4 regions of the Streptoverticillium reticulum genome follow, and region 1 is predicted to be linked to each of the others. Evidence: riboswitches for the same ligand, from Rfam matches in the RefSeq annotation. Region 1 holds a riboswitch; each other region holds the start of a gene.
The links. A riboswitch is a leader RNA that binds a small molecule or an ion and turns the genes downstream of it on or off. The one in region 1 is predicted to bind cobalamin.
Positions count from the first base shown of each region.

Region 1 (5,578 bases):
CCTGGGCCATGTTCCTGTCCTCGCACGACCTCACGGTGGTGACGACGGTGTGCGCGATGGCCGCCGTGGTCTCGCTGGCGACGGCCCTGCTGCTCGGCCGCTGGGTGGTCGCCCGCAGCAACGCCCTGACACAGGCGGCCCGTTCCTTCGGCGAGGGCGGCAGCTTCGCCGCACCGGGCGGGAGTGCAACGGCGGAACTGGCCGCCCTTGGGCGTGAGCTGGCTGCCACGAGCGAGAAACTGGCGCGGTCGCGGGAGCGCGAGCAGGCGCTGGAGGCGTCCCGGCGCGAGCTCGTCGCATGGATCTCGCACGACCTGCGGACGCCGCTGGCCGGGCTGCGGGCCATGTCCGAGGCGCTGGAGGACGGCATGGCCGAGGACCCCGAGCGCTACTTCCGCCAGATCCGCACCGAGGTGGACCGGCTCAACTCCATGGTCGGCGACCTCTTCGAACTGTCCCGCATCCATGCCGGGGCGCTGCCGCTGAGCATCGGGCGCATGTCGGTGTACGACCTGGTGGGCGACGCCCTCGCCGGGGTCGGGCCGCTGGCGCGGGAGTACGGGGTGCGACTGGTGGGCGACGCGGTCGAGGCGCTTCCCGTCGAGGTCGACGGGAAGGAGATGACGCGCGTGCTCGGCAATCTCCTCGTCAATGCGATCCGGCGGACCCCGGCCGACGGGACGGTGGCGGTGGCGGCGCAGCGGGAGGCGGACACCGTGGTGGTGTCCGTGACGGACGGCTGCGGGGGCATTCCGGAGGAGGACCTTCCGCGCGTCTTCGACACGGGGTGGCGGGGGACGGAGGCCAGGACGCCTCCGGCGGGGGCGGGGCTGGGGCTCGCCATCGTGCGGGGGATCGTGGAGGCGCATGCGGGGCGGGCGGCGGTGCGGAACGTTCCGGGTGGCTGCTGCTTCGAGATCGTGCTGCCGGCTGCGCGGGCGTGAGGCGTTGTCCCACATGGCGTTGTCCCGCATAGCGCGGTCCGGTCAGTGGGTGCCGATCCGCGCGGCCACACAGGGGTCCTCGTTGCGGTAGCCGAGGCGGGTGTAGAGCCGGTCCGCTGGGGTGTTGTCGGCAAGCTGCCACAGCGTGCAGAAGCCGTACCGGCGGACGGCGTACCGGGTCAGCCACGAGGTGAGTGCCGCGCCGAGCCCCTGGCCGCGCAGGGCCGCGTCGGTCGCGACGGACGCCATCAGCGGCGCGCCGCTGTCCCGCAGACTGCTCATGGCGCCGCACGCCACCAGCCGCCCGCCCGCGTCACGGATCCCCGCCCAGAGACCGACGTCCGAGGAGCCGGGCCCGGTCGAGTGGGCCGGGCTGTGCTCACCGAGGAAGGCGAGCAACTCGCCGTGGTGCGCCTCGTCCAGCTCGGTCACCCGCTCCTCCGCCGGATGGAGCGGCGGCTCGTCGAGCGTCCAACGGAAGAGCCAGGCGACCGGGTCGGTCACCGCGAGATGGCGGCCGAGCAGCACGTCGGCGCCCCGCGGTCCGGTGAACTCCCTTACAATTCCGGGGAGTTGATGAGCTGCGCGGAGGGCGAGTCCGGCTGCGGCAGTCGGATCGCCGACGCTCCACAGGTGGCCGCGCAGCTCGTCGAGCCAGGCCACCGCACCGTCGCCGGACCAGCCGATCCGGCCGGCCGGACGCGGGCGCGCGGCGCCGAAGCGCAGCAGGGCCGAGCCGGTCTGCAGCTCCAGGCCCTGGGTGAACAGGTTCGCGGTCCGGGGAGGAAAGGTCGTCGCCTGCATCGTTCTCTGGGGGAAGGATTCCTCTGGGAGGGGGCGGAAGGGCGGGCGAACGGTCCGGATCTGCGCAGGGCAGGGCCGGAACCGTCGTTCGAGGATGGGAGATGTGGGGAATTCGGGCGGCCGCCGCGCACGTGGCAGAGCGCCTGGCGAACCGGAGAACCCACTGTCGCACACCGCCCCCGGCCCGATGCAAATCTGCACCATGGCGGCCCGCCCGGCGGCCTTTGCCGTACGGGTCACGCCATCTCCGCCACCCCCTCCGCAAAGCCCACAGCCGGGCGCCACCCCACCTCCTCCCGCAGCCTTCGCGACGTCGCCGTCACATGACGGACGTCACCCAAGCGGTACTCCCCCGTCACCACCGGCTCGGGTCCCCCGCACGCCGCTGCCAGGGCACAGGCCAACTCGCCGATCGTGCGCGGGCTGTCGCTCCCGCAGTTGTACGCCCGCAGCCCGCCGCCGGGCGAATCCGCTTCCAGGGCCAGTACGTTCGCCTTCGCCACGTCCCGCACGTGCACGAAGTCCCGCCGCTGGCGGCCGTCTTCGAAGACCTGCGGCGCCTCGCCCCGCGCGAGGGCCGAGCGGAAGAACGACGCGACGCCCGCGTACGGCGTGTTGCGCGGCATTCCGGGCCCGTACACGTTGTGGTAGCGCAGCGCCACCGCGCTGCCGCCCGTCGCGCGGGCCCAGGACGCCGCCAGGTGTTCCTGGGCGACCTTGGTCGCCGCGTACACGTTGCGCGGGTCCAGCGGCGCGTCCTCGTCGACGAGCCCCGGCGTCAACTCCCGTCCGCAGCACGGGCACGGCGGCTCGAAGCGGCCCGCCTCCAGGGCCCGGGGTTCCCGCGGGCCGGGGCGGACCGGGCCGTGGGCGGGGCAGTCGTAGCGGCCCTCGCCGTAGACGACCATCGACCCGGCGAGCACCAGCGTGCGGACGCCCGCCTCGTGCATGCCGGCCAGCAGCACCGCCGTGCCGAGGTCGTTGCACGCCACGTACGCGGGCGCGTCCGCGAATTCCTTGCCGAGACCGACCATCGCGGCCTGGTGGCACACGGCGTCGACGCCCTTCAACGCCCGTGCCACGGCCTCGGGATCGCGGACGTCGTCCGCGGGCACGAGGCCGGTGTCCATGACGACGGGCTCGTGCCCACGGGCGGTGAGGGCACTGACGATGTGCGAGCCGATGAAGCCCGCGCCTCCGGTGACGAGTACACGCATGACGTCGACGCTAGAGGCGGTTCACCGGCCGCGCACCGCCCCGGGGCGTTCCGTCACAGGTCCGTAAGGCCCGTGCTCCGCGCCTCCCAGCGCTGTTCGACCTTGCCGAAACGCCAGTACGCGAGCGCGATCGCCCACACGACCACGAACAGGCCCACGATGACGAACCCGACGTTGTCGAGGTCGAGTCCCGAGATCCAGCCCGTGACCGCGTCGTTCAGGTCGAGCTTCTCGTGCAGGACGCCGACGAGTTCGATGGTGCCGATGAGGAAGGCGACCGCGATCGACAGTCCGGTGATGGTGAGGTTGTAGTAGACCTTGCGAACGGGGTTGGAGAACGCCCACTGGTAGGCGAAGTTCATGAACGTGCCGTCGAGCGTGTCGAACAGGCTCATGCCGGCTGCGAACAGCAGCGGCAGGCACAGGATCGCGTACCAGGGCAGGCCGGCGGCCGCGCCGCTGCCCGCCATCACCATCAGGGTGACCTCGGTGGCGGTGTCGAAGCCGAGGCCGAAGAGGAAGCCCAGCGGGTACATCTGGCCGGGGCGGGTGATGGAGCGCGTGAAGCGGCCGAGGATGCGGTTCATGAAGCCGCGCGAGTCCAGCTGCTGCTCCAGCTCGGCCTCGTCGTAGCGGCCCTCGCGCATGGCGCGGAAGATGCGCAGGATGCCCGCGAGGGCGACGAGGTTGAGGGCGGCGATGAGGTAGAGGAAGCCGCCGGAGACGGTGGTGCCGACGACGCCGAGCGTCTGGTGGGTGGCGGAGTTCTCGTTCATCAGCGTCCCGGCCAGGTGCGTGCCGCCGCTGACCAGGGCGGCCAGCGCGACGACCACGCTGGAGTGCCCGAGCGCGAACCAGAACCCGACCGAGACCGGACGCTTGCCGTCCGCCATCAGCTTGCGGGTGGTGTTGTCGATGGCGGCTATGTGGTCGGCGTCGAAGGCGTGCCGCATGCCGAGGGTGTAGGCGGTGATGCCGAGCCCGACGCCGTAGACCTTGGAGTCCACCGTGTAGTGCCGGGGGACGACGAGCAGGAAGAGCACGCCGAAGGCGGCGACGTGCAGGGCGGCTATGACGGCCAGCAGACCGGCGGTGCGCACGGTGTCCTGGCGGCGCCATTGGAAGGACGGCTGCGTACTAGTGGGGACTTCTGTGGTTCCGGTGGGCAGAGTCATCTGCGGGTCACGCTCCAGCACCTCGTGGATCAGTTCGTGAGATGCCGTGGCCGGTCTCCTGGCTTACGGGTACGCGCGCGCCCGCCCCTGCCTTCCCGGCCGCCGGATGCGGCCAGTGGCACCGCGCGCCCTGCGGGGCGTGCGGAAGGAGGCGGAAGCTCCCCGATCACAGTGGCGAGGGCCGCTCCGGAATGGGGCCACTAGGGCCTGTCCGATGGGTCAGTGCGGGCCCCGCGGCGTCTGGCGCTGGGGGCACCTCCCAGCGGTAGCTGGGGGAGCATCGCAAGGCGGAGCATCACCCGCGTACTGGGCGTACTCGGGTGATGCGACAACGCAGCGAGGTGCCGTGCCAGGCGCCGCGGGGCCCGTGCTGACCCATCGGACGGGCCCTAGGGCCCGCCACCGGTCTTCCCGAACACCACGGCCGGGCCACCTTAGCGCCCTGACCTCAGGCGGTGGCAAAGATGTGGCAATTGCCATGCCCATGCAGCGGAACGGGTACCGACACTTCTGTGCGGATGTCCGCATGTGATGGACGGTCATGCAGGCCGGTGCTACGAGTGCAGCAGTGCGCGACGAGAGAGGGCTGATCGCCATGGCAGCAGAAAACCCAGCAGCAGACCCAGCAGCAGACAGAGATCGCAGTCCCGACCACAGGCCCACCGGGCAGGACGTCGGCTTCGAGCGCCGCATCGGGCTGTTCCAGGCGACGGCCATCAACATGAGCCAGATGTGCGGGATAGGCCCCTTCGTCACCATTCCGCTCATGGTCACGGCCTTCGGCGGGCCGCAGGCCGTCATCGGCTTCGTCGCGGGCGCCGTGCTGGCCCTCGCGGACGGGCTGATCTGGGCCGAGCTGGGGGCCTCGCTGCCGGGCGCGGGCGGCAGTTACGTGTATCTGCGGCAGGCCTACCAGTACCGCACCGGCAAGCTGATGCCGTTCCTGTTCGTCTGGACGGCGATGCTCTTCATCCCGCTCGCGATGGCCACGGGCGTCATCGGCTTCGTGCAGTACCTCGCCTACCTGTGGCCCGGGATGACGCAGACCCAAGGGGACGTCACCGGGCTGGTGTTCATCGCGGTGGTCGTCGCGCTGCTGTGGCGGCGGGTGGAGAACATCGCGCGGATCACCGCCGTGCTGTGGGGCGTGATGCTCGCCTCCATCATCCTCGTCATCATCGCGGCCTTCACCCACTTCAGCGCCCATCTCGCCTTCACCTATCCCGCCCACGCCTTCGAGGTGACGTCCAATCAGTTCTGGCTGGGCTTCGCCGCGGGTCTGACGATCGGCATCTACGACTACGGCGGCTACAACACGGCCGCGTACATGGGCGCCGAGATCAAGAATCCCGGACGCACCCTGCCGCGCGCCATCGTCTGGTCCATCTTCGGCATCATGACGGTCTATCTGCTGCTGCAGATCGGCACCCTCGGGGTC
Region 1 covers NZ_CP179755.1:1,480,386-1,485,963, forward strand. The annotation lists gene ACMATS_RS06935 (sensor histidine kinase) at 1-944, shown strand, start outside; gene ACMATS_RS06940 (GNAT family N-acetyltransferase) at 987-1,748, opposite strand; gene ACMATS_RS06945 (NAD-dependent epimerase/dehydratase family protein) at 1,985-2,965, opposite strand; gene ACMATS_RS06950 (HoxN/HupN/NixA family nickel/cobalt transporter) at 3,019-4,140, opposite strand; cobalamin riboswitch at 4,195-4,343, opposite strand; gene ACMATS_RS06955 (APC family permease) at 4,736-5,578, shown strand, end outside.

Region 2 (5,578 bases), 6.5 Mb from region 1:
GCACCGGCGTGATCATGAGCCGCAGCTCGTCGACCAGGCCCTCGCCCAGGAGGGTGCGGACGAGCGTGGGGCTGCCCATGACCTGCAGGTCGCCGCCGTCGGCGGCGCGCAGTTCGCGGATGCGGGCCAGTGCCTGGTCGCCGGGGATGCGCGTGGTGTTGTTCCACGTCAGCTCGGCGTCCCCCAGGGTCCCGGTCACGACGTACTTCGGGAGGGAGTTCATCCGGTCGGCGAACGGATCGCCGGCCCGCTCCGGCCACGCCGCGGCCATCGTCTGCCACGTGCGGCGCCCGAACAGCAGTGCCTCGGTCCTGCCCAGGGCCTCGGAGATGGCCCCGCCCATCACCTCCGGGTCGAAGAACGGGTGCGACCAGCCGCCGTGGGCGAAGCCGCCGTCGGTGTCCTCCTCGGCTCCGCCGGGTGCCTGCACGACGCCGTCCAGGCTCATGAATTCACTGACCACGATGCGCACGGGATTTCACTCCTCGTTCTTCGAAACCGCAGGACGCGGCACGTGTTCGCGCCGCCGGGACGATCGTCGCACCGACCACTGACAACGCCGCGGTGCCAGGGCCTGTCCGGCGGATCTTCGCTCGTGGGTGCGGGTGTGCGCCCCGTAAGGGGCGCGGGGCTGTTGACATATGCGGCTCCGCCGCGTGGGCGCGACCGGCCACCGACGGCCTGCAGCCGACGCACCACCCCAGGGGTCCGGGGCGCAGCCCCGAGAACCTCGGCTGCGGGCGCGTCGTGGCCGGTCGCGCAGTTCCCCGCGCCCCTTACGGGGCGCTTCGGTGCCGGGCACAAGGAGAGCCCAAACGTGGTTCATGACACACGGACTTGCGTGACCGGCATGTGAACACCGCTGTTCAAGTACCGGATCCCCGCCCTAGGGTGGCGCGTGCAGCTGGTTCGCCCTGCTCGCCAGGCAGGCGCGTCGTAAGAGGGAACCCGGTGGGAATCCGGGACTGCCCCGCAGCGGTGAGCGGGAACGACCGCCGTCATACGCACTGGGCCCTGTGACGGGTCCGGGAAGCGACGGCCAGTAGGTGTCTGCCTTCGGCAGATGTGCCCGTGAGTCCGAAGACCTGCCCGTTGCCCGCGCGCGACCGATCGTGCGCGGAGATCTCGGTGACCTCGAGGGCGGGTCGGCGTATCCATCGAACGGGCGCTCCACGGCTGTGGCGTGGTCCGTCCGCCAACCCCTTCGCGTTCTCGCCGCGTTCCGAGATCCAGGATGCAGCTCGCGAAGGAGAGTTTTGTGACCAGCAAGTCCGCAGCCGCGGCAGCCCGCGCCACCGTGTACGGCTACCCCCGCCAAGGCCGCAACCGCGAACTGAAGAAGGCGATCGAGGGCTACTGGAAGGGCCGCGTCACCGCCGACGCCCTCCGGGAGACGGCCGCCGGACTGCGCCGCACCACCTGGCGGCAGCTCGCCGAGGCCGGCATCCACGAGGTGCCGACCGGCGACTTCTCGTACTACGACCACGTCCTGGACACCAGCGTCATGGTCGGTGCGATCCCCGCCCGGCACCGCGCGGCCGTCGAAGCCGACGCCCTGGACGGCTACTTCGCGATGGCCCGCGGCACCCAGGACGTGGCGCCGCTGGAGATGACCAAGTGGTTCGACACCAACTACCACTACCTGGTCCCGGAACTCGGCCCCGACACCGTCTTCACCACCGACTCCGCCAAGCAGCTCGCCGAGCTCGAGGAGGCCCTCGCCCTGGGCCTGGCCGCGCGCCCCGTCCTGGTCGGTCCCGTCACCTACCTCCTGCTCGCGAAGCCCGCGCCCGGCGTCGGGCCCGGCTTCGAACCGCTCACGCTCCTCGACCGGTTGCTGCCCGTCTACGCCGAAGTGCTGGCGGACCTCAGGGCCGCCGGCGCCGAGTGGGTGCAGCTCGACGAGCCCGCCCTGGTCCAGGACCGCACCCCGGCCGAGCTGAACGCCGCCGCCCGCGCCTACCGCGAACTGGGCGCCCTCACCGACCGGCCGAAGCTGCTGGTCGCCTCCTACTTCGACCGCCTCGGCGAGGCCCTGCCGGTCCTGGCCAAGGCTCCGGTCGAGGGCCTGGCCCTCGACTTCACCCGGTCCGCGGCCGCCAACCTCGACGACCTCGCGGCCGTCGGCGGTCTGCCCGGCAAACGCCTGGTCGCCGGCGTGGTCAACGGCCGCAACGTGTGGATCAACGACCTGGAGAAATCGCTGGCCACCCTCGGCACCCTCCTCGGCCTCGCAGGCCGCGTCGACGTCGCGGCCTCCTGCTCCCTGCTGCACGTCCCGCTCGACGCCACGGCCGAACGGGACATCGACCCGCAGATCGTCCGCTGGCTCGCCTTCGCCCGCCAGAAGACGGGCGAGATCGTCACGCTGGCCCGCGCACTGGAGCGCGGCACCGACTCCGTCGCGGCCGAACTCGCCGCCAATCGAGCGGATCTGGCCTCCCGGGCAGGATCCGCCATCACCCACGACCCTGCCGTGCGCGCCCGCAGTGCCGCCGTCACCGAGGCCGACACGCACCGCTCGCAGCGCTACGGCCTGCGCGCAGCGGCCCAACGCGACCGTCTCGGACTGCCGTTGCTGCCGACCACCACCATCGGCTCCTTCCCGCAGACCAGCGAGCTGCGCACCGCCCGCGCCGGCCTGCGCGCCGGACGCATCGGCACGGCCGCCTACGAGGAGCGCATCGAGGCCGAGATCCGCGAGGTCGTCGCCTTCCAGGAGGAGGCCGGCATCGACGTGCTCGTCCACGGCGAGCCCGAACGCAACGACATGGTCCAGTACTTCGCCGAACAGCTCACCGGCTACCTGGCCACGCAGCACGGCTGGGTCCAGTCCTACGGAACCCGCTACGTCCGCCCGCCGATCCTCGCCGGCGACATCTCCCGCCCCGAACCGATGACCGTCCGCTGGACCCGCTACGCCCAGTCGCTCACCGACCGGCCGGTCAAGGGCATGCTGACCGGACCCGTCACCATGCTCGCCTGGTCCTTCGTCCGCGACGACCAGCCGCTTGCCGAGACCGCCCGGCAGGTCGCCCTCGCGTTGCGCGACGAGGTGAACGACCTGGAGGCGGCGGGCGCTTCGGTGATCCAGGCCGACGAGCCCGCCCTGCGCGAGACCCTCCCGCTGCGCAGGGCCGACCGCGCGGCGTACCTCGTCTGGGCCACCGAGGCCTTCCGGCTCGCCACCAGCGGCATCCGGCCGGACACCCAGATCCACACGCACATGTGCTATGCGGAGTTCGGCGACATCCTGACGGCCATCGACGACCTCGACGCCGACGTCATCAGCCTGGAGGCCGCCCGCTCCCACATGCAGGTCGCCGGCGAGCTGGCCGCGGCCGGGTATCCGCGCGAAGTCGGCCCCGGCGTCTACGACATCCACTCGCCCCGCGTCCCCGGTGCCGCCGAGGCGGCGGACCTGCTGCGGAAGGGCCTGGCCGCGATCCCGGGCGAGCGTCTGTGGGTCAACCCCGACTGCGGTCTGAAGACCCGCGGCTGGACGGAGGTGCGGGCGTCTCTGGAGAACCTGGTGACGGCGGCCCGTGTGGTGCGCAAGGAGCTGGACGGCACGGTCTCCTGAACGGGAAAGGCCTGGACCGGCGGGCGGTGCCGGTCCAGGCCGTCAGCCGGCTTTGAGCAGCTTCACCGGACGCCGTGCACGGCCTGCGGGTCGGTGGGTGCGAGCGTGGTCCCGGCCGTCAACGAGGTAGGAGACGGGGTCACGTAGACCGGTGCCGGGTCGGGCTCGGGAGCGCAGGTCCTGGCGACGAAGCCCTTGCCGGAGGGGAGGCTGCCGTCGCGCAGGTAGGCGGTGAAGGCGTCGTCCAGGCAGGCGTTGCCGTGGAAGAGGATCTCGTGGAAGCTGCCGCCGTTCTGGACGACCAGCTTCGATCCGGGCAGTGCCTTGTGCATGGCCACGCCGCCTTCATACGGAGTGGCTGCGTCCTCCGTGGCCTGGAAGAGCAGGACGGGCGGCAGGCCCTTGCCGGTGATCTTCAGTCGGCCGGCCCGGTCGCCCTGGTAGGGCCAGAACATGCAGGCGGCGTTGTACCACATGTTGTTGTAGGTGTAGAAGGGTGCGACGGCGTCCACCTCGGCCTGGTCCTTCTTCCAGAACTCCCAGTCGCGCGGCCAGTTGTTCTCGGTGCACTGAACCGCGTTGTACGCCGGGAACGTGCCGTCGTCGGCGCCGGGTGCCGCGTAGCTGTTGTAGGCGATCGCCAGCGGGCGGGTGTCGTGCCGGGTGAGGTAGGCCGACAGCACGGTCGCCATCCGCGGCCAGCGCAGGAAGTTGTAGCCGCCGCCGTAGAAGGTGTCCTCGAACTCGGCGGGACCGATCCTGCCGGGGGCCGGGGCGGCGGCCACCGGGGCGGTGCGCAGCGCGTCCTCGACCTGGTAGTACTTCTGCTTCACCGTGGCGGCGTCGGTGCCCAGGTGGTAGACGGAGTCGGCCTTGGCGGTCCATGCCGCGAAGGCGTCGAACCGGCGCTGGTGTTCCTTGTCCTGCAGGATGTTGTGGTCGTACCAGCTGATGGTGGGGCCGACGATGCTGTCGAGGACCATCCGGCGCACGTGCGAGGGGAAGAGCTGGCCGTACGTCGAGCCCAGTGAGGTCCCCCACGAGCCGCCATAGAAGTTGATCTTCTGGGTGCCGAGGGCCCGCCGGATGCTGTCCATGTCGCGGGCGTTGTCGACGGTGGTCATGTGGGGGAGGAACCAGCTCCAGTGCGCGGCGCAGTCGGCCGCGTACTTGGCCGACTTCTCCAGCCACGCCTGCGAAGTGCCCTTGCTGACCTGGTAGTCCGGGCGCTCGGCGTCGAAGTAGTGCGCGTCGCAGGTGACGTGCGGCTCGCTGGCGTTGGTGCCGCGGGGGTCGAAGCCGATCCAGTCGTACGTCGAGGCGACGTCCTGGGGGATCTTCCCGGAGATGTAGGCGGGCATCCACAGGCCGGAGTCGCCGGGGCCGCCGGGGTTCAGCAGGATCGGCCCCTGCTGCTTGCTCCTGGGTGCGGTGGCCGGGAGGCGGTTCAGTTTGAGCTTGATCCTGGTGCCGTTCGGGTGCGCGTAGTCCAGGGGTACGTCGAGCATGGCGCACTGCAGCGCGGGAGTGGCGGCGTCGTTGCAGGAGCTCCATGTGAGCTTCCCCTGGCCGGTGTTCCCGGGTGCGGGCAGGGAGGCGGCGGGCGTGACGCCCGCGAGGACTCCGCCGATCGCGGCGGCGGACGCCATCAGGGCTCTTAGTCTTCTCATGGTGAGAAGGATGTGACATGTGCAATGTCACACACCCCTCGGGTTGGACGTCCTTTACTCAACTGTGATCCGGCGCCGGGGATTTGGGCGAGGCGGCCCGTGAGGGGGCCGGTCCGGGAACCGGCCCCCTCCGCCGGCGCTTCAGGCCGTCATCGAGGCGAGCACCGAGCGCAGGTCCTCGCCCGGCCGCGGGCGCAGGGCGTCCGCCAGCCGGTCCGCGCGGTAGTGCCAGTGGTGGTCCAGGTCCGGGTGCACCTCTTCCCCGTACAGGACCCGGCTGTTGCTGCCGAGCAGTTCCACCAGCTCGGCCGCCAGCTCCGGCCAC
Region 2 covers NZ_CP179755.1:7,977,496-7,983,073, forward strand. The annotation lists gene ACMATS_RS36350 (dihydrofolate reductase family protein) at 1-472, opposite strand, end outside; cobalamin riboswitch at 925-1,090, shown strand; gene metE (5-methyltetrahydropteroyltriglutamate--homocysteine S-methyltransferase) at 1,259-3,583, shown strand; gene ACMATS_RS36360 (alpha/beta hydrolase) at 3,646-5,253, opposite strand; gene ACMATS_RS36365 (condensation domain-containing protein) at 5,395-5,578, opposite strand, start outside.
Region 2: linked by a shared signal. The riboswitch ahead of metE (5-methyltetrahydropteroyltriglutamate--homocysteine S-methyltransferase) and the one ahead of ACMATS_RS06950 (HoxN/HupN/NixA family nickel/cobalt transporter) in region 1 are both predicted to bind cobalamin.

Region 3 (5,578 bases), 1.7 Mb from region 1:
GAAGACATCGCGAATGACCTCGACGATCTCCTCGGCGTGGTTGTCGTTCTTGGCGAAGACGAGCGTCTTAGGGACGTATATTTCGTCCCACAGCAGCTCGCCGGTCTCCTTGTCGCGCTTGGCGCGCTCGGGGAAGATCTCGGTGAACAGACGCTCGCGGAAGGTGCGGACGACAGTCCGTAGCTGGTCCTTGCTGATCACGCCGACGCCGACTTCCGTCGCTCCGTAGGAGACGTCCTCGTCGAAGTCCTCGTAGCGCTGACGGCGGGTGCGGCGGTCGCGGACCGGGATGGTGCCGCGCGCGATGACGCCGCCCTCACCGGTTATCCGGGTCAGAATCTCGTACACCTGGAAGTCGACGTTGACGCCGTCGGCGACCGCCTCCGGGTACGTGTACTCGCTGACTAGGTTCCCGTTGAAGTAGCCGAAGGTCTGCGCGACGGGTGTCGCGGTGAGGCCGACGACGGGCGCGTCGAAGTACTCCAGCACGGAACGCCACTTGCCGTAGATGGAGCGGTGGCACTCGTCCACGACGATCAGGTCGAACGACTCGGGCGGGATGCCGGGGTTGTAGCCGACGCGGATGTCGCCCGCCACGTCGTACGCGTACTCCTCCTCGCCGTCCTCGCCCTGCGTGGCGGGGACGGTCGCGCCCGTCAGCTCCATATAGAGGCGCTGCACCGTGGAGACGACGACCTTCGCGGAGGGGTTCATGCCCTCGGCGCCCAGGCGCTGCACGTTGAACAGGTCGGCGAAGGTGCGGTTCGTGTCGGGCGTCGTGAAGTTCTCGAACTCGTTCTGCGCCTGGGCGCCCAGATTGTTCCGGTCCACCAGGAACAGGACCCGCTCGGCCTGCGCGTACTTGAGCATCCGGTACGAGAACGTGACAGCCGTGTACGTCTTGCCGGCGCCCGTCGCCATCTGTACGAGGGAGCGGGACTGACCCGTGCCCTGCTGGCCCTTGCCCAGCGCCACAGACTGCTCCACGCCGCGCACCGCCTTGATCTGGGCGGGGCGCAGGGGGCGCTCGTCTAGGTCGGGCATGCGCAGGCGCAGTCGGGCGCGGTAGGAGGGTGCCTGAGGGTCCTGTTCGGCCTGGCGGATCCAGCGGGACAGGGTGCGGGGCTGGTGGAAGGAGAAGATCCGCCTGCTGCGCGAGTCGGGGTCAAGGGTGTTGCGGAACCGGGTCTCGCCACCGTCCGACACGTAGCGGAACGGCAGCGGGGTGCGCCAGGCGATCAGACGTTGCTGCGCCTCGGTGGGGTGGTCGGCGTACCGGTCGGCCTGAGCCTCGGCGGCCGTCAGGTCGGCGCCCTCCCGCTTGGCCTCGATCACCCCAACCAGCTTCCGCTCCACGTACAGGGCGTAGTCGGCGCGGCCTGTGGCGGTGGTCGTCTCGCGGACGGCGACACCGCTGCCGCGCCGGTCCCCCTGGACGTACAGGTTGAGGTTGCCGCCCGCGTCCTGGACGCTCCAGCCCGCGTCGATGAGCATCTCGTCGAGACGGGTACGCACCTGCGCCTCGGTGAGGGGCTCGCGGGCCGCTTGCTCGGCGTTCTCCAGGAGACGGGCACGCTCGGCCACCGCCTCGGAGGCGGCGCTGGGGTTGGTGACCTGCTCGCGCAACAGCCGGGCGTCGGCCGCGGACTGAGCCTGCTGGAGCGCCGCGAGCTGATCGTGCATGGCGGCAACCTGGCGGGCGAGCTCCTCGCGCACCGTCGCTGCGTCGGCGAGTTCCCGCTCCGCCGTGAGGCGGGCGGCCTGTTCTGCCTGTGCCTGGGACGCCTGACCCTCGTAAGTGAGACGAGCCTCCTCCAGCGCGCGCCGGGTCTCCTCCACCTGTGCGCGCAGGGCAGTGTTCTGCGCGGCCGGTGTGCGTGCCGGATCCGGTGGAACGAACGTGTGCTGTTCGCGGGACCCGGTGATCAGTCGGTGGTACCAGACGCCGAGCCGGTGACAGGTCCGCAGGGCTCGGAAGGCATCGTCCGGGGCGTCATAGTCGTCGTGGTTGGCCTTGTTGCCGAGAACGCGGACCTCGTGGAACGCGGGTCCCACGTTGCCGTGCAGATAGCCTTCCCTATCGAGGGCTGCCAGGCGCTCGACCTGCTTGCTCCCGGCGAACTGGACACGACCCCGGCGCACCAGATCGGAAGCGAGTGCCTCACCGAACTGCCGGGACTTGATCAACGAGGTGTTCGGGTCGGTGAAGACATTGGCCTCGGCGCCCGAGCCATAAGCGACGAGCAGCGGCAGATGGTCGTACAGGAAACCGAAGTTACGTGAGGTGCGGGCAAGTTCGGCGAGTCTCGGGTCCGGCGTCTGTGCCGCGCCACCTGCGCTCATCAGAGGGGTACCGCTCTTCCTGGGGTGCTGTACGACGTGGAGTGCTCAGGTTGTCCGGGTGCGGAGAAGGGATCATCGAGCTTAGTGCCGGGGGTGCGTCGGCGCCAGGAGTTTCATGTTGCTGGAGACCGCAGCAGAGGCCGCACCCGAGATGCAGGCGGAGGGTGACTCGGCTCCGTGAAGCCGCGTACGACCCGCAGTGCAGGGAAGTCGGTGTGAATCCGGCACGGTCCCCTCACGGCGACTGGGGAGCGCGCCGTCGAGCAGGACGCCACTGACGAGCTGGACGCCGGGAACGTGGACGGCGCGCGCTGATCCGGGAGTCAGGATACCGGCCGCGGGATGTTCCGTGTTGTCCACGAGGGTGGGGCTGACGCGCATGGCACCGGTGTGTACCCACGACCGTGGCGAACCCACCCTCTGACAGGATTTTGACCATACGCGATCTCGCGCCCCCGGCATGCGTACGCCACCCGCGTACGTATGCCGGGGGCGGCGCACCATCCCCGGATCCCTCCTGAGAGAGCAAGCAGCCATGGTCCGCGAGCATGAACGGGCCTCCGTGCGCGAGTTGACTCACTTCTTCGGCGGCAAGCACACCCCGGGAACCTCAGGGGCGCACGGCGAGGTGTACGGTCCCAACACCGGCGAGGTCCAGGCCCTGGTGTCCCGCGAGTTGTACCGAGATGGAGCGGTCATCGCCAACGCCGCCAACGCGCAACTCGATTGGGGCTAGTGAACCCCGCAGCACCGTGCCCGGGTCCTGATGCGGTCCCTTCAGTTCGCCGAGCGGGAGAAGGACGGGCTGGCCCGCTTGTTGTCCGCCGAGCAGGGCAAGGTGATCGCCGACGCGCACGGCGATGTCCAGTGAGGACTGGAGGTAGTGGAGTTCGCGGCGGGTATCCTTCACCTCCGCAAGGGATAGTTCACTGACAACGCCGACACCAGCATCGCCGCCCACTCGCTGCGCGCCCCGGCCGGACTCTCGGCCTGCAGGCGTTCTGGGCTTTTCCGGTTTTTGGCAACACATCTGACGGAACATGTGCAAATTCTTGGCCGTGAATGCACCGTGCTGGACAGGTGCTGGATGCGCCCGCGTTTCTGCAGATAAAAGGCTTATTGTCGAGTTCCGCTTCAACGTCTGACGGCCGCAGCGCCTTCGGGGCCGGACCTTCGGGACGCTGTTGGTCTATTCGGTCTCTCGCGTGACGTCGGTCCTCATAACCCGGTTGTGGTCGTGGGGACCGACGTTTTTGCGCACGGGGGGGGTGGGTGTCGATGTCGATGCAGCCGAAGGGTCCGGGGGAGATTCCGGCAGAGACGGTGCGGGTGGCTCGCGCCGCGTTCCCGAAGGGGAGCCTGGCAATCCGGGTGCGGGACGAGCTCGGGGTGCTGTTCCGTGACGAGGACTTCGCGGATCTGTTTGCTGTGCGTGGCCGGCCTGCCTGGTCTCCCGCCAGGCTGGCTCTGGTGTCGGTGCTGCAGTTCGTTGAGGGGCTGACCGACCGCCAGGCCGCGGAGGCGGTTCGGGCGCGGATCGACTACAAGTACGCGCTCGGGCTTCAACTCGACGATCCAGGCTTCGATTTCTCGGTGCTGTCGGAGTTCCGGGACCGGCTGGCCGCCTCGGACGGCGGGCGTCGGGTGCTGGATGGTGTGCTGGCCGCGGCCCGGGAGAAGGGGCTGCTCAAGAGCGCGGGCCGGGCCCGGACGGACTCCTCGCACGTGCTGTCGTCGGCACGTGACCTGCGTCGGCTGGAACTGGTGGCGGAGACGTTGCGGGCGGCGCTGAACGCTCTTGCGCAGACCGCTGGCGACTGGCTGGTGCAGGTCGCGGGGCCGGACTGGTTCCGCCACTACGCCACGCGGGCCGAGGACTCCCGGTTTCCCAAAGCCAGCGCGAAGCGAGACGAAGTGGGAGCCCGAATCGGCCGGGACGGCATGCACCTGCTCCAGGCGGTCCGCGCCGCCGATGCCCCGGCGGGACTGCACGAGCTTCAGGAAGTAGAGGCCCTGCGCCGAGTGTGGGTGCAGGAGTTCTCGGTGGTGGAGGGGGAGGTGAGGTGCAGGGACCCAAAAGACCGGCCGCCGGGCGCGATGCGCCTGGTCACCCCCTATGACCTGGACGCTCGGGTCGGTGTCAAGCGGGACACCAAGTGGGACGGGTACAAAGTCCATCTCACCGAGACCTGTGGTGAGGACGTGCCGAACCTGGTCACCAACGTGGCGACCACCGTGGCCACGGTCGCGGACAGCATGATGAACGACGAGATCCACACGTCCCTCGCGGCCAGAAATTGCCTGCCCAGCGAGCACTGGGTGGACGCCGGCTATCCCACCGCCGCCCGCGTCCTCGCCGCCCGCAACGATCACGGCGTCGAACTGCACGGGCCGCTGACCGGCAACACCTCGGCCCAGGCCAACGGCGCCTTCGGGCTGGACGCGTTCACCATCGACTGGGAACGCAGGCAGGCCACCTGCCCCAGCGGGGCCACCGCCACGCAGTGGTATCCCCGCACCGATTCAAAGGGCCTGCCGGTGATCCGTGTGCGGTTTCCCGACAGCCGCTGCGGCCCCTGCCCCGACCGGCGTTCATGCATCAAGTCGGCCTCCAGCCGCGGTCGGGAGATCATGCTGCGGCAGCACCGGGCCGAACACGACGCCATCCGCAGCATCCGCGCCGAGCAGCAGACCGACGCCTGGAAAGAGCGCTACAAGATCCGCGCCGGTGTCGAGGGCACCATCTCGCAGGCCGTCGGGCGCTGCGGCCTGCGCAGATCCCGTTACCGGGGTTTGGCGAAGACCAGTCTCCAGCACCAGTTCACCGCAGCAGCCCTCAACCTCACCCGCATCGACGCCCATCTCACCGGCACACCACGAGCCCGCACCCGCACCAGCCACTTCGCGCGACTTTGCCCCGTCGAGCTGATGCTCGACGGGGCAAAGCAGGGGCCGAATTAGCCAGCAGCGTCCTTCGGGTCCGGCCCTTTCGCGTTCCTGACTCCCCGTGACCGCGACCCGCCCCGCATCGATGCAGAAGTGCTCCCGGTGCGTGCTCCCCGCATGTGCCGCTGCTTCTCAACTACGCACCGCCGACCTGCAATTCACCACATCCGGTGATTCGTTGGCCTAGAGTTGCGCTCCGCAACCGACGGTTGCCAAGCTGTTGCGGACTGTCAACCCCTTGGGAGTGGACGTGGCATTCGGTGACCAGCCCGCATATCTCCGTGTGGCC
Region 3 covers NZ_CP179755.1:3,152,248-3,157,825, reverse strand. The annotation lists gene ACMATS_RS14090 (DEAD/DEAH box helicase family protein) at 1-2,343, opposite strand, end outside; cobalamin riboswitch at 2,548-2,676, shown strand; partial or broken gene ACMATS_RS14085 (aldehyde dehydrogenase family protein) at 2,879-3,334, shown strand; gene ACMATS_RS14080 (IS1182 family transposase) at 3,622-5,304, shown strand; gene ACMATS_RS14075 (GntR family transcriptional regulator) at 5,540-5,578, shown strand, end outside.
Region 3: linked by a shared signal. The riboswitch ahead of ACMATS_RS14085 (aldehyde dehydrogenase family protein) and the one ahead of ACMATS_RS06950 (HoxN/HupN/NixA family nickel/cobalt transporter) in region 1 are both predicted to bind cobalamin.

Region 4 (5,578 bases), 1.5 Mb from region 1:
GAGGACGCACCGGTGGAAGGCGTCCCCGTCCGGGCCGATGTCCTGCCAGATCTCGCCGAGGCGCATCCGGGCGCCTTCCGCGTCGCCCTCGCGGTGCAGCGTCACCGCGGCCTCGATGCGGGTCATCGTCGCGTCCTCGTGCGTCATGGCGGCCTCGCCCTCCTCCGTCACCGGCTCCGTCACCGACTGTGGTCGAGCGTATGGGGAGGGTCTGACAACGCCGGGACAACGCGATCAAGCAGACACCGACATGATCCGCTGGTGGATGAGCCGCAGTTGAGTCCCGACGTCCGCAACGTCCAGCCGACGGCGACGGCGATCAGCTACCACAGCCGAGTCATCGGCTCTCGGGAGCAATCTCCGCAGTTTCCAGTAACGGAAACAAGGACCCCTTGCCCCACGCCCACCACGCTCGGGACGATCGGAGACGACATCGACCCGACGAGGGGGCAGCGTGGTACTGACGCGGCTTGTAGGCGATTGCGATGAGGGCGAGTGTCCGGCCATCTACCGTACCGAGCAGGGGACGCTGGCCTTCCAGGGCGGGCTGATCACCGACCACGGACTGCAGATCCCCGAACACGAGGCCATGGTCGAGATCCCCGTCGAACTGATCCGAAAGGCCGTTCGTGACAACCTCATCCAGGACTCTGGGCGAGTGGTTCTCGGAGTTCGAACAGGAAGCATTCCGGCTGGAGACACTGGACGACTACAGCAAGTCGGGAAGCGTGGAGGCGTACCAGGCCTTCCTGGCGGGAGAGGAACAGCCGCAGTGGTTCAAGTCGGCGGACTGGGTGACGACGATCGGAAACGCGACCCGGGCCGGCAAGCGCATGTACCGGGTGCACATCGTTTCCCGGCCCCTCACCGACTACCTGCGCTTCGAGCTCGGCTGGGGATATCAGCGCAACATGACGGCCGGTGAAGAATTTTACATCCTCGACACCACCGAGCAGGAGAATCCGCTCCCGCAGGCCCCTGACTTCTGGATGTTCGACAACCGCGTCGTGAGTGCCATGAGCTACGACGGGGCGGGAAAGTTCCTCGGATCCGAGTTCGTCGGATCCGACCGGCTGTCCGAGTTCACGACGTACCGGGATACAGCACTCGCCCACGCCGAGCCGTTCCCTGAATGGTGGGCGAAGCACGGCGAGTGAACCGAGCCGACCTGGGAGCCGCGCTGCGGGCGCTCCGGCAGGCCTCCGGTCTGGAGGCCAAGACCGTCGCCCGCGGCGCAGTCATGTCCAGGTCCAAGCTGAGCAAGATCGAGACAGGCAATGTTGCGCCCAGTGTGGTCGATGTGGCGCAGATCCTCACCGCCATAGGTGTTTCCGAAGAAGTCAAGGCCGAGTACATGGCGGCGGCACGGGCCGCCGCCACCGAAGCGACGGCCTGGCGGCTCTATCGCCGGCTGGGGTACCACCGCAAACAGCAACAGGTCCAGGCACTCGAGTCGAAGACGACGCTCTTGCGGCTGTTTCAGCCTTCGTTGGTCCCGGGCCTGCTCCAGACACCTGAATATGTGCGGGCCGTCTGGGCCCGGAAGGAGTTGACTGAGGAGCAGTTGGCTCAGGTTGTCGGAGCACGTCTGGCACGCCAGAGCGTCCTTTATGACACGTCCAAGTCGTTCCGGTTCATCATCACCGAGCCCGTGCTGCGCTGGCGAATCGTTGCACCATTGGTCATGGTGGGCCAGCTGGACCGACTTATTTCGGTATCCCGTCTGCCGAATTCCGACATTCGCGTCGTGCCGCTTTCGGCAGAGCAGAACGACTTCCCGGCACACTCCTTCTCCATCAAGGACGAGCGACTGGTGACCGTCGAGACTGTTCACGCAGAACTGGTCGTCACCGACCCCAGAGACATCGAGCTCTATGTAAGGAAGTTCACCGGCTTCGGAGAGGTCGCCGTTTCGGGCGACGATGCACGGACCCTCATCGCACGTATCCGGGACAACTTTTTGCGCGAGCAGGAAACCGTCTAGAACCACTTCGGTCGCGGCATTCACGATGTGCCCATGACCCCGGAAACCGAATCAGCCGCACGCCAAGCCGACGCCTTCATGGCGGGCAAACGCCGTGCCGACGACGTCGCCTTCATGCTCGGGCGCGTGCTGGCGCACATGGGCATCAGGATCGGCGACCCGGATTCCTGGCCCCAACTGGCCGGGCGCGCCTCCCTGTCCGGCGAGCCGCACGTGTACCTGGGGACCGTTCCCCTGGCCACGGCCCGCAAAGTGATCGATGCCCTGCTCTACGCGCAGGCCGCGAAGCGGAAGCAGGACGATCGCGACCTCGGCCACGACGGCTGACTGTCCGGACCTCTCCCGTCCGCCCGCAGCGGTGCAGAGGTCAGGCCAGGGCCAAGAGCCGCACCGTGGTCACCACGCCGCCTCGCTCCGGTGTTCCAGCCACATGGCAGGCCGCCCTGAACAGCCCTGGTTGCCGGAGTTCAGCCAACCCGTCCTCGTTGACGCGAGGCGCTCCCGGTACATACGGATTGTCGGCGAACGTCCGCAGTGCGGCCGCGATCCGCTGGAAGGCGTCCGCATTGTTCTTCAGGAGGGTTGTCGAGGGTGCGGGAGACATCGTCGCTGTAGAGCAGAGCGAAACGCCTGCTCACGCTGCCCCCTGGACACCGTGGCTGTCGCTGCGGCTGTCGAGGTAGGCCTCGTGGTCGATCGCGGCGGAGCGGTCACCCGCACGGGCCCGGGCACAGGCCTCGGCGACGCGCGGATCGTCGCCGGTCGCCTCCCACACCCAGTCCATGAAGAGAGTCATGAGGTCGGCGACGGGCGTCGTCTCCACGGCCTCGGTGAAGGCCTCTCTCCGATGCTCGGGCAGGAAGTCGCGTACGTCACGGATGGTGGCCCGGACCGTGACCGTCTCGCCGCGGAAGGTCGTGGTGATCACGGGGGTCTGCTGTGCGCTCATGCCGCTTCTCCTGACGGGCGGTCGGCCCGGCCGTCCGCCGGGCCCGACGTGGCTGTCCGAGCCGTTCGATCCTAGGGCAGCCAACCCCCGCCCGGGGCGGTTTCCAGGCCCGTGAAGAGCCCCTGAAGCCCCCTCACCGCGCCCCCGCGGCCCACCCCCCAACCCCCCGCACACCCCCACCCGTTAGCACATTCCGCAACCATCCGACGACGCCCCGACACAACATGTGGGGGCGCTCCCGACCCCCGGCACTAGATGTATGCTCGTCCTCGCTGTCGCCGCAGGGGAATCCGGTGGAAATCCGGAACTGTCCCGCAACGGTGAATGTATGCGCATATGCGCTCCACAAGTCCGAGGACCTGCCGCCAGCGCGCCCACGTCCGAGCCGCCCCAGGGCTTGGCATGGGTGACGAACACGTCCGGGCCCCGCGGGTTGGGCCGATGGGCGCTGTCCGGCATGCCCCGAAGAAGTGTGCCGGTACGCGTTCCGTCGAGTGCCTCCCGAGCGGCCCCAGCCGACCAGCCGAGCGAGGGAGAGCCACACGTGACCATCGCGCCCGCCGATCCGGTCTCAGCAGCCACTGCGGAGGAGACCGGCGGCCCCGGGACCGCGCTGCTGCGCACCCTGACCGATCTCACCGCCGATCTGCCCGCCACCGACCCCGGCAAGGTCGCCGCCGCCGCGCTGCGCGGCCGGCACCCCGGGTCGGACGAGGCCGAGCTGCGGTCCCTGGCCACCGAGGCCGCCGCCGGGCTGATCGCCGAGGAGCCGGAGTACTCGCGGCTCGCGGCGCGGCTGCTCACGCTCGCCATCCGGGAGGAGGCGGCCGGGCAGGGCGCGGTCTCCTTCTCCGCCTCCGTCGCCGTCGGGCACCGTGAGGGCCTGATCGCCGACGGCACCGCCGCGTTCGTCGCCGAGCACGCCGCGCGGCTCGACGCGCTCGTGGACGGCGCCCTCGCCGACGGCGCCGACGACCGGTTCGGGTACTTCGGCCTGCGGACGCTCCACAGCCGCTACCTGCTCCGGCACCCGATCACCCGCAACGTGATCGAGACCCCGCAGCACTTCCTGCTGCGCGTCGCCTGCGGCCTGGCCGAGGACCACTCCGTCCGGGCCCTGGAGGACGTCGCCGAGCTCTACCGGCTCACCAGCACGCTCTCGTACCTGCCGTCCTCCCCCACGCTCTTCAACTCCGGCACGCGCCACCCGCAGATGTCGTCCTGCTACCTGCTGGACTCGCCGCTGGACGAGCTGGACTCGATCTACGACCGCTACCACCAGGTCGCGCGGCTGTCGAAGCACGCGGGCGGCATCGGGCTCTCCTACTCCCGCATCCGCTCCCGCGGTTCTCTGATCCGCGGCACCAACGGGCACTCCAACGGCATCGTGCCGTTCCTGCGCACCCTCGACGCCTCCGTCGCCGCGGTCAACCAGGGCGGCCGGCGCAAGGGCGCGGCCTGCGTCTACCTGGAGACCTGGCACGCGGACATCGAGGAGTTCCTGGAGCTCCGCGACAACACGGGCGAAGAGGCCCGCCGCACCCACAACCTCAACATCGCGCACTGGATTCCGGACGAGTTCATGCGCCGCGTCGAGGCGGACGCCGACTGGTCGCTGTTCTCCCCGGCGGACACCCCCGACCTGGTCGACCTGTGGGGCGACGAGTTCGACGCCGCGTACCGTGCGTACGAGGCCCAGGGCAAGGCCGTCAAGCAGATCCCGGCCCGCGTCCTCTACGCCCGCATGATGCGCACCCTCGCGCAGACCGGCAACGGCTGGATGACGTTCAAGGACGCCTCCAACCGCACCGCCAACCAGACCGCCGAGCCGGGCGCGGTCGTCCACTCCTCCAACCTCTGCACCGAGATCCTCGAGGTCACCAACGACGGCGAGACGGCCGTCTGCAACCTCGGTTCGGTCAACCTCGCCGCGCACCTGGGTGCCGACGGCGAGATGGACTGGGAGAAGCTGGACCGCACGGTCCGCACGGCCGTCACCTTCCTCGACCGCGTCGTGGACATCAACTTCTACCCGACCGAACAGGCGGGCTCCTCCAACTCCCGCTGGCGGCCGGTCGGTCTGGGCCTGATGGGCCTGCAGGACGTCTTCTTCCGGCTGCGGCTGGCCTTCGACTCGCCCGAGGCGAAGGCGCTGTCCACCCGGATCTCCGAGCGGATCATGCTGGCGGCGTACGAGTCCTCGGCCGACCTCGCCGAGCGGCACGGCCCGCACCCGGCCTGGGAGGCCACCCGCACCGCCCGCGGCGTGCTGCACCCCGACCACTACGCGGACGCCACGGCCACCTGGCCGGAGCGCTGGGACGCCCTGCGCGCCCGGATCGCGAAGACCGGCATGCGCAACTCGCTGCTGCTCGCCATCGCCCCGACCGCCACGATCGCCTCGATCGCCGGCGTGTACGAGTGCATCGAGCCGCAGGTCTCCAACCTCTTCAAGCGCGAGACCCTCAGCGGTGAGTTCCTCCAGGTCAACACCTACCTGGTGGAGGACCTGAAGCAGCTCGGCGTGTGGGACGCCACCACGCGCGACGCGATGACCGACGCCAACGGCTCGATCCAGGACCTGAAGTGGATCCCGCAGGAGGTGCGCGACCTGTACCGCACCGCCTGGGAGATCCCGCAGCGCT
Region 4 covers NZ_CP179755.1:2,973,522-2,979,099, forward strand. The annotation lists gene ACMATS_RS13240 (hypothetical protein) at 1-147, opposite strand, end outside; partial or broken gene ACMATS_RS13245 (hypothetical protein) at 455-643, shown strand; gene ACMATS_RS13250 (DUF6879 family protein) at 630-1,157, shown strand; gene ACMATS_RS13255 (helix-turn-helix domain-containing protein) at 1,154-1,984, shown strand; gene ACMATS_RS13260 (hypothetical protein) at 2,018-2,311, shown strand; gene ACMATS_RS13265 (hypothetical protein) at 2,619-2,933, opposite strand; cobalamin riboswitch at 3,180-3,315, shown strand; gene ACMATS_RS13270 (ribonucleoside-diphosphate reductase subunit alpha) at 3,478-5,578, shown strand, end outside.
Region 4: linked by a shared signal. The riboswitch ahead of ACMATS_RS13270 (ribonucleoside-diphosphate reductase subunit alpha) and the one ahead of ACMATS_RS06950 (HoxN/HupN/NixA family nickel/cobalt transporter) in region 1 are both predicted to bind cobalamin.